DNA from 3 places in the Lysinibacillus sp. FW12 genome. Region 1 is predicted to be linked to each of the others. Evidence: riboswitches for the same ligand, from Rfam matches in the RefSeq annotation. Region 1 holds a riboswitch; each other region holds the start of a gene.
What was found. Region 1 has a riboswitch for S-adenosylmethionine ahead of metA (homoserine O-acetyltransferase MetA). Riboswitches for the same ligand answer to the same signal wherever they lie in the genome.

Region 2: it holds a riboswitch for S-adenosylmethionine, as region 1 does, so the genes downstream of both, metK (methionine adenosyltransferase) here and metA (homoserine O-acetyltransferase MetA) in region 1, are expected to answer to the same signal.
Region 3: it holds a riboswitch for S-adenosylmethionine, as region 1 does, so the genes downstream of both, SJW71_RS21810 (MetQ/NlpA family ABC transporter substrate-binding protein) here and metA (homoserine O-acetyltransferase MetA) in region 1, are expected to answer to the same signal.

The regions. Positions count from the first base shown of each region.
Region 1 is NZ_CP139094.1:2,272,465-2,275,749, forward strand. Features, by position in the region: gene SJW71_RS11635 (TrmB family transcriptional regulator) at 1-671, shown strand, start outside; gene SJW71_RS11640 (hypothetical protein) at 732-1,076, shown strand; gene SJW71_RS11645 (nucleotide excision repair endonuclease) at 1,130-1,501, opposite strand; SAM riboswitch class I at 1,706-1,815, shown strand; gene metA (homoserine O-acetyltransferase MetA) at 1,915-2,850, shown strand; gene SJW71_RS11655 (GerAB/ArcD/ProY family transporter) at 2,891-3,285, opposite strand, start outside.
Region 2 is NZ_CP139094.1:1,203,857-1,207,141, reverse strand. Features, by position in the region: gene metK (methionine adenosyltransferase) at 1-1,174, opposite strand, end outside; SAM riboswitch class I at 1,432-1,550, opposite strand; gene pckA (phosphoenolpyruvate carboxykinase (ATP)) at 1,940-3,285, shown strand, end outside.
Region 3 is NZ_CP139094.1:4,257,043-4,260,327, forward strand. Features, by position in the region: gene SJW71_RS21800 (pyridoxal phosphate-dependent aminotransferase) at 1-604, shown strand, start outside; gene SJW71_RS21805 (PPC domain-containing DNA-binding protein) at 645-1,148, opposite strand; SAM riboswitch class I at 1,271-1,376, shown strand; gene SJW71_RS21810 (MetQ/NlpA family ABC transporter substrate-binding protein) at 1,466-2,296, shown strand; gene SJW71_RS21815 (methionine ABC transporter ATP-binding protein) at 2,389-3,285, shown strand, end outside.

The DNA.
Region 1 (3,285 bases):
ATTCTGGCATACCGCGTGCAAGAGTGTATGATATTTTAAATATCCTTGTAGAAAAAGGGATCGTGTTGAAAGAAGAGACCGCAGAACAAACGACCTATTCAGCCATGCCCGTGTCCGTATTTTTACAGCAAATAGAGCAGCGCTGGCAAACAAATTTTTCGTCGATAAGTATGAAATTAGAAAAGCTAGAGGAAAATGTTCAGGAAGTGGAGCATAAAGTCGTGATGCTAAAGGGTAAGGAGTCCATCCTCAATTACTGTCAGTCACTTTTAAGAAATGCAAAGAAAAAAGTGATTCTGTCGATGTGGGAAGATATGTACGATGCGCTACGGCAAGACCTTCAAGAAGTGTCACAGCGTATTCCTGTGCATGGCATTACACTGTATGTAGACGAACACTTAGCGACTATTGACCGCCATAGGGCCACACACTATACGAAAAAAACGTCTACTCCACATTGGTTTATTTTATCGGTAGATGGTCAGGAAATGATTTATGGTCACTCCCCTTCCGCGCAAGAAACGGCCTTTATCACTAATGACCCTGTCCATATCTATTTGTTAGAGGATTATATTTGGCATGATGTCCTTATCAATAGACTAGTAAAACGCGATGATCAGGAGCTTGAGGATTGGATTGCGAAAGAGCGAAAAGGTTTTTTCTTAGAATAAAGATGAGAAAAGGGGAGCATTCTGAATAAATTAGTGTTGCTAGGTTTAGGGTGTCTACTAATGTTAGCAGCGTGTAATGCTACGCCACCTACCACTCCACTCAGCATTCGTGAACTACCTATCGTCCCAGAACATGTGCAGAAAAACATCGTTTCTCAGGACAATATTCAATTATTGTATGAAGATGACGCGACGTATTATCTCGTCTATTATTCAAAGGGGAATGTACTAGCAAGTATGGAAGTAGAGGAAAATAGACTTATCATTCATCTTAATGAAGGCAGCGAGCAACGAAAAGAGGCCCAACCATATGTTTTTAAAATATCGAAAAGCCCTGAACAGAACCTTATTGAGGTCTTCATCAACAAGCAAAACACACCCATCGATCGTATGACCATCCTGTGAAAAAAGAAACCGAAATCTCACTATGATGAGATTTCGGCTTTTTGTAATTTGTCTTAATAAAAGACTTTATCAACATTGTATTTGGAGCGGAAAGTATTAATGGCATATGTTTCGTAAATTTCACGTTCCATTGGATCTTCTACTTCATAGACTTCAATTTTGAACACTTCATCACGGTGGTTTTTCATCGGTGATACATTATCCTCAAAGTGCTTTTTAATACGTTGACGGATTTTACGAGCTTTCCCAACGAATAATAGCTCATTCTTGTCATTATAGAATAAGAAAATGCCGCCTTTATCACGTGTGATTTTATGGAAATCAATAAAGCCAAAATAAGGTGTGATTGGCACATCACCTGGTTTTACTTCTTGTTCACGTTGACGGATAACTACATCTGGTTTTGGAAATTCAATTTTAATCAAACTATTCACGTTCCTCTCTCTTACTAAAGCTATATGGTAACATAAATACGGCATGTTTACCATAAATTTTAAATATCGAAAAGCCACTAACAGCAAGCTTAGTGTACTTCAAATGGACAAAGAACATGCATAGCGAATCACAAAATATTCTATGAATTATTGATATTCTAACTAGTTCATGTTACAATTCAAGGTAATTAAATAATCTTATCAAGAGAAGCTGAGGGATATGGCCCTATGACGCTTCAGCAACCTCTAACATGTGTTAGAAAGGTGCTAATTCCAACAAAGGATATTCCTTTGAGAGATAAGAGTGGACGTGAAAAAAATCCTTCTCATTCTATCTCGTATGGAATGAGGGGGATTTTTTAATTTTTAGAAAAAGAGAGCGAAAACAGAGAGGGGAACGCAAGATGCCAATTAATATTCCGAAAAATTTACCAGCTGGAGAACATTTACGTGAGGAAAAAATCTTCGTGATGGAAGAGGATCGTGCGAAAACACAGCAAATTCGTCCGTTAAATATATTAATTTTAAATTTAATGCCGGAAAAAGAAAAAACAGAACTCCAATTATTACGGTTATTAGGGAATACACCGTTACAGGTCAATATTACGTTTTTAAACACTGCCACACATGAATCAAAAAATGTTAGTAAATCTCATTTACAGCTATTTTATACGACATTCAACCAAATTCGTCATCGACGCTATGATGGCATGATTATTACAGGGGCGCCAGTAGAAAAATTGGCTTTTGAAGAGGTCAACTATTGGCAAGAAATTTCAGAAATTATGGATTGGTCCAAAGAGAATGTGACATCCGTATTACATATTTGTTGGGGAGCACAGGCTGCTTTGTATCACCACTATGGAATTGGAAAGATAGAGCTTTCAGCTAAATGTTCTGGTGTCTATTCCCATGTCATTACCGATTTAACGGTAGATTTAGTGCGGGGCTTTAGTGATTTATTTACCGCTCCTCATTCTCGTCATACTTCTGTGTCAATTGACGATGTACGCAATCATCCAGACTTACGCTTATTATCTTATTCGGAGGATGCAGGGGTATTTATCGTACAATCAAAAGATAATAAAAACATTATGATTACAGGTCACCTGGAATATGATGCAACAACACTAGCCGATGAATACAGTCGTGATGTGGCTAAGGGCCTTGATATCGCCGTTCCCGTAAACTACTTTCCAAACGATGATCCAACTAAAGAGCCTATTAATACATGGCGTGCCCACACCCATTTATTATTCTCGAACTGGTTGAACTACTATGTATACCAAGAAACACCATATGAATGGGATTTTGTTGACGAAATTGAGTATCATATTTAATTCAAATAAAAAGTCTAATTTCTTGCTAATTTAAAAGAAATTAGACTTTTTGATTGTCATTGCTTGTTTCTGCTTTGGGCATTTCGCTCGTTTCAGCTTTCGCTTTGCGATTGCGAATAATCGCCACAATCAGTAAAAGGATCGGTAATAGAATGGTGATGAAAAAAGAAAAGATTGGCCAAATTTCATTATTATATTTGTTCGAATGGACAATGTTTGGGTGAACTATTTGAGAAAGCCCAATAACAATTAGCCCCATCGGTATAATGAGAGGCCGATGATCCTTGATTTTTAAAATCTGGGCAAGGCCGACAACGGTCGTATAGAAATACATAAAAGTTCGAATATAAATGGATGAGATCCACATAAAGGCCATTATAATCTCAATCCGCTGCAAAAAATTCCCTATCGATATTCTTTGTGCTAAGGCATAGC
Region 2 (3,285 bases), 1.1 Mb from region 1:
GTGCATCAGCTTTATCGATTTGTTCCCATGGCACATTTAAGTCAGTGCGGCCAAAATGACCATATGCTGCAGTTTGTTTATAGATCGGACGGCGTAGATCCAGCATTTTAATTATACCTGCTGGGCGTAGATCAAATAGTTCACGAACCCATTCTACGATTTCACTTTCTTTCACTCTGCCTGTACCAAATGTATCGACAGCAATGGAAACAGGTTGTGCAACACCAATCGCATAGGCAAGTTGTACCTCAGCGCGGTCTGCTAATCCAGCTGCTACAATATTTTTCGCTACATAACGTGCTGCATAAGCTGCTGAACGGTCTACCTTTGTCGCATCCTTACCTGAGAATGCTCCACCACCATGACGCGCGTAACCACCGTATGTATCAACAATGATTTTACGTCCTGTTAACCCAGCATCTCCTTTTGGTCCACCGATTACAAAACGGCCAGTTGGGTTGATGAAATATTTCGTGTTAGCATCTAATAATTCACTTGGCACAACAGGTCCAATAACAAATTCTTTTAAATCTGCTTGAATTTGATCCAGTGTTGCCTCTTCATCATGCTGTGTTGAAATAACAATAGTATCCACACGTACTGGTACATTATTGTCATCATACTCAATCGTTACTTGAGTTTTACCATCAGGACGTAAATATGCTAATTCTCCTGATTTACGTACTTCTGTTAAACGACGTGCTAATTTGTGTGCTAAACTAATTGGTAGTGGCATTAACTCTGGTGTTTCATTACATGCGTAACCAAACATTAGACCTTGGTCACCAGCACCAATAGCTTCAATATCAGCATCTGTCATTGAGCCTTCACGCGCTTCTAATGCTTGGTCAACACCTTGTGCAATATCCGGTGATTGTTCACCAATAGCCACAAGCACGGCTAAGTTTTCAGCATCAAAGCCATATTTACCGCGTGTATAGCCTATTTCGGCTACAGTATCACGAACGATACCTTTAATATCTACATAAGTAGAAGTTGTAATTTCTCCTGCTACTAATACTAATCCTGTTGTTACAGTAGTTTCACACGCTACACGTGCATTTGGATCTTCTGCTAAAATAGCATCTAAAATGGCATCCGAGATTTGGTCACAAATTTTATCTGGATGTCCTTCTGTTACACTCTCTGATGTAAACAGTCGACGGTTTGTCATTTGGTTTTCCTCCTATTACTTTTACGAAAAGTAGTTGTGTATGAATACGGTACTCATTACCCATGTCAAGTCCGCTCCTAAGGATTGAACTCTCAAGCCGTTACTGCTGCTTTTAACACGAGGATTTCGAAAGATCCGTCATTATAATAAGGAAAGAACTACATATACTTACCTTTACATTCATTTTAAACAATAAAAAAATCCTTTACTCACGTTACTTTACATGAGGAAAGGAATAATGACTTCGTAACCTTTCACTCTTATCGTTCAAGGGATGTTCCCTTGCATCAGGTTGGCACCAACGCATGTCGTGAAATGATTCATGCAGGTTGCCGGGTTTCACAGGGCCTGACCCTCCACCAGCTCGGGATAAGAGTATCCGTTCAATTGTATGTTACTGAAAAGGTCGAACGTTGTCAAATATTTTCTGATGTATTACTGTATAGAAAGGAAGGAACTGATTAAACAAAAACTTTTCATACTTGGATGATGATGTAAATAGAAGCAAATTAATCCCTACAACATACCTAGCATCTTGTGGTAACATATGTGTGGCTCAATTTTTATGCCTAATTACAGTAGGATTGATTGGATTCTACTCGAAAAACATTATTTTTTGTCAGTTTATTGAAAAGTGATAAAAACTCTAAAATAATTTCTTAATTAGTATAGATTATTTAAGCAATTGTGTTATACTATTTTTGAAATTAAGAAAAAATCCCTCTAAATCAAGGGAATACTATAAAAAAGGATGGTATTTAATCGATGAATTCAGTAGAAATTGCAAACGAACTGAAGGAATTATTAAACGGCGGTAACATTAATGTTCAACTTTCAGTACCACAATTAGCAGAAAAAGCTACATCTCGTGGTGAAGCAATGTTAACAGTAGATGGCGCAGTTCGTGCAGAAACTGGCAAATACACTGGTCGTTCACCTAAAGATAAATATACGGTAGAAGAAGAAAGCACAAAAGATCAAATTGACTGGGGTAAAGTCAACCAACCTATTTCTTCTGAAGTGTTCGATAACCTATATGTAAAAGTAATAAAATATTTAAAAGAACGTGACGAGTTATTCGTATTCAAAGGCTTTGCAGGTGCTGACAAAGATTCTCAATTAAGCATTCAAGTGATTAATGAATACGCTTGGCACAATCTTTTTGCTCATCAATTATTTATCCGTCCAACTAAAGAAGAATTAGCTTCTCATGTTGCAGACTTCACAGTTATCTCTGCTCCTAACTTTAAAGCAGATCCTGCAGTTGATGGTACATCTTCTGAAACATTCATCATTGTATCACTTGAAAAGAAAATTATTTTAATTGGTGGTACTGAGTATGCTGGTGAAATGAAAAAATCTATTTTCGGTATCATGAACTACTTATTACCACAACAAGGAATCCTTTCAATGCACTGTTCAGCAAACGTTGGTGAAGCTGGCGATGTGGCATTATTCTTCGGTCTATCTGGTACTGGTAAAACGACTTTATCTGCTGACCCAGATCGTAAGCTTATCGGTGACGATGAACATGGCTGGTCTGATAATGGAGTGTTCAACATTGAGGGTGGTTGCTATGCAAAAACAATCAACCTTTCTGCTGAAAAAGAACCAGAAATCTACAATGCAATCCGCTTCGGTTCTGTTTTAGAAAACGTAGCTGTTGACCCAGAAACTCGTATTTGTGATTATGATGATGGTTCATTAACAGAAAACACACGTGTTGCTTATCCAATCCAATACATCGAAAATATTGTTGATCCATCTGTTGCAGGTCATCCAAAAACTATCATCTTCTTAACAGCTGATGCGTTTGGCGTATTACCTCCAATCAGTAAATTAACAAAAGAGCAAGCAATGTACCACTTCCTAAGCGGTTTCACTTCTAAACTTGCTGGAACTGAACGTGGTGTAACAGAACCAGAACCAGTATTCTCTACTTGCTTCGGTTCTCCATTCCTTCCACTTCCTGCAACAGTGTATGCAGAAATGTTAGGTCAAAAGATTGACGAGCACGGCGCACAAGTATTCCTAGTAAACACTGGTTGGACTGGTGGCGAATATGGTACAGGTAGCCGTATGAAGCTTTCTTACACACGCACAATGGTACG
Region 3 (3,285 bases), 2.0 Mb from region 1:
GACTGTTCGCTTTGCCAAGGAACATAATATTATCGTATCACATGATTTTGCTTATGGGGCAATAGGATTTGATGGCAATAAACCTATTAGCTTCCTACAGGCAGAGGGTGCAAAAGACATTGGTATTGAAATGTATACACTATCGAAAACCTTTAATATGGCTGGCTGGCGTATAGGCTTCGCCGTTGGTAACGCCGATATTATTGCGGCTATTAATCTCGTTCAAGATCATTTGTTTTGTAGTCAATTCCCTGCAATTCAGCAAGCAGCAGCAGTGGCACTAACAGCTTCTCAAGAATGTGCAGATGAACTAAGGGCTACTTATGAACGTCGTCGAAATGTATTAATTGAAGAAGCTCAAAGAATTGGCTGGCAAGTTACGGCTCCGAAGGGCTCCTTTTTTGCTTGGCTTCCTGTACCTGTAGGCTACACTAGTGAACAATTTGCTGATTTATTGCTAGAAAAAGCTGATATTGCAGTAGCCGCAGGCAATGGCTTCGGTCAATATGGCGAAGGGTATATACGTGTTGGCTTACTTGTCAGCGAGGAACGCTTACGTGAAGCCATTCACAGAATTGAACAATTACAATTATTTACCGCTTAATACTACTATGTCCTGTAGCATACATTCTCTACAGGGCATGCTATTTTTCGATTTTTCTTGGTAGCTCTAAACCTTGCTCTAGCGGATAAAATTGTATATGGCCTGTTTCTTCATCCAATCTACGAATATGCTGAACGCCTTGAATCTCAGCCAGTACAATGTCCGCTGTAATAACGGGATTTCTACCTTTCAGAAAGTGTCCACCTGATACTACACCCCATTGATCACTCATCGAACCATGGAAATGTGTTTCATATCCTCCATCTCGTTTACAGACAACACCAGATCCTTGAATAAATTCGAGTGGTCCCTCTTTTTCAATGACTTCACTAAAACGGACTTTAATGTGCGATGTTTCATCAGGTACTAAATAAACAAAGCTACTTTTTTGGAAGCTCCCAATACAACTTACAATTGTAGCAGACTCTATTTGATTCTCCTCACAGAGCGCCTCAATTCCTTCCATGATGTCTGTCCCCATTAGAATACGAGCACTAATAACCTTGCCAAATGAACCAATTCCATAATTTACTCTTACAGACATTGTTCTCCCTCTTTCATAACAAAAAATTATAATAATATAAAAAATTTTAAAAATATTTATTGACTTACTATACCCCATAAATTATATTAGTTCTATCGGAATTACAAAAAAATATTATAAATCTCTTATCAAGAGTAGCTGAGGGACTGGCCCTATGAAGCTCGGCAACCTCCTTTTTAAAAGGAAGGTGCTAAATCCTGCAAACGAATTTCGTTTGATAGATAAGAGAGGACGTCTTTTTCATGAGCCTCTCTTAGTTTGTAAGAGAGTTTTTTTATTTTCAAAAAACCGATAAAAACATTTTGGAGGTCATTTTCATGAAAAAGAAAAATAAATTTTTAGTAGGTTTAGCAAGTCTTACATTAGTAGCAGCTCTAGCAGGCTGTGGCTCTAAAGAAGATAGTAAAGGTCAAGCTGAGGCAATCGATGAAAATAAAATCGTCGTTGGTGTCACTTCTGGTCCACACGAGCAAATTGCAGAAGTAGCAGCTAAAGTAGCAAAAGAAAAAGGCTTAGAAGTTGAGCTAAAGTCGTTTTCTGATTATGTTTTACCAAATACATCGTTAGCTGAAGGCGATCTCGATGCAAACAGCTACCAACATGAGCCTTTCTTGGACACATTTAATAAAGATCACGATACAGATTTAGTACCAGTAGGCAAAACTATTTTAAATCCAATGGGTATTTACTCTGAAAAATATAAATCATTTGATGATATTCCTGATGGTGCCACATTTGGCTTACCGAACGACCCAACAAATGGGGCCCGTGCCCTCTTTGTTTTACAAGAAGCTGGCTATATTAAGCTAAAGGATGGTGCAGACTTAACAGCCTCTATCCGTGACGTTGAAGAAAATAAAAAGAATTTACAGTTCATTGAACTAGAGGCGGCTCAAATTCCTAAACAGCTTAGTGAAGTAGATGTAGCAGCCATTAATACAAACTTCGCACTAGAAGCCGGCATTAATCCTAAAGAAGACTCTATTCTATTAGAATCTACTGACTCACCATACGTGAATTACATTGTAGTACGTGCTGAAAATGAAAACGACCCAACCATTAAAAAGTTTGTTGAGGCTTACCAATCTGAGGAAGTACGTCAATTCATTGAAGAAGAATTCAAAGGTTCTGTGATTCCTAGCTGGTAATATGCTTCTATTAGCAGAAGAATCTGCCGTATTCCTCATGAGAAAACGAGCAGATTCTCACTTTTAGAAGGACGAGAAAGGAGCAATATCGTATGATTCAATTACAAAATATATCGAAAGAATTTAAGACGAAAAAAGGGATCATTAAAGCTGTGGATGGAATCAATCTTCATGTGAAAAAGGGACAAATTCATGGGGTTATCGGCTATAGTGGTGCTGGTAAAAGTACACTTATTCGATGTGTCAATTTACTGGAACGTCCTACTTCGGGAAAAGTACTGATAGACAATGTGGACATTACAGCCCTTTCGCTAAATGAATTACGTCAAACACGACAAAAAATAGGAATGATTTTCCAACATTTTAATCTATTAAAAACTGCAACAGTTTACAACAATATTGCCGTGCCTTTAAAACTACTAGGCTATAACGACAAGGAAGTAAAAAACCGTGTAGCAAAATACGCCGAAATTGTAGGATTAACAGAGAAACTGGATAGCTATCCTAATCAACTTTCTGGTGGGCAAAAGCAACGAGTTGCTATTGCACGTGCCTTAGCACAAGAGCCAGAGATTTTACTTAGTGACGAGGCAACAAGTGCACTCGATCCTGAAACGACCGAGGCCATCCTTGAATTGTTGTTAAAAATTAACCGCGAGTTAGGCATTACGATCCTACTCATCACACATGAAATGAATGTCATTCAGAAAATATGTGATGAGGTATCTGTTCTCGAATCAGGTAAGGTCGTGGAGTTTGGTACTGCTATTGAGCTTTTTGCAAAACCGAAGCACCTTACTACTAGAAAGTTTTTAAATACAATTTCTCAGCGTAATTTATCCCCTTCACTCATTGAGCAGTTAAACGTTTCAGGAAGTGTCATTCGTTTAACATTCCTTGGTGAAAGTACGGGTAAGCCATTACTAGCAGAAGTCACGAAGGTGTACGATGTGCAACCGAATATTTTAACAGCTAATATTATTGAATTA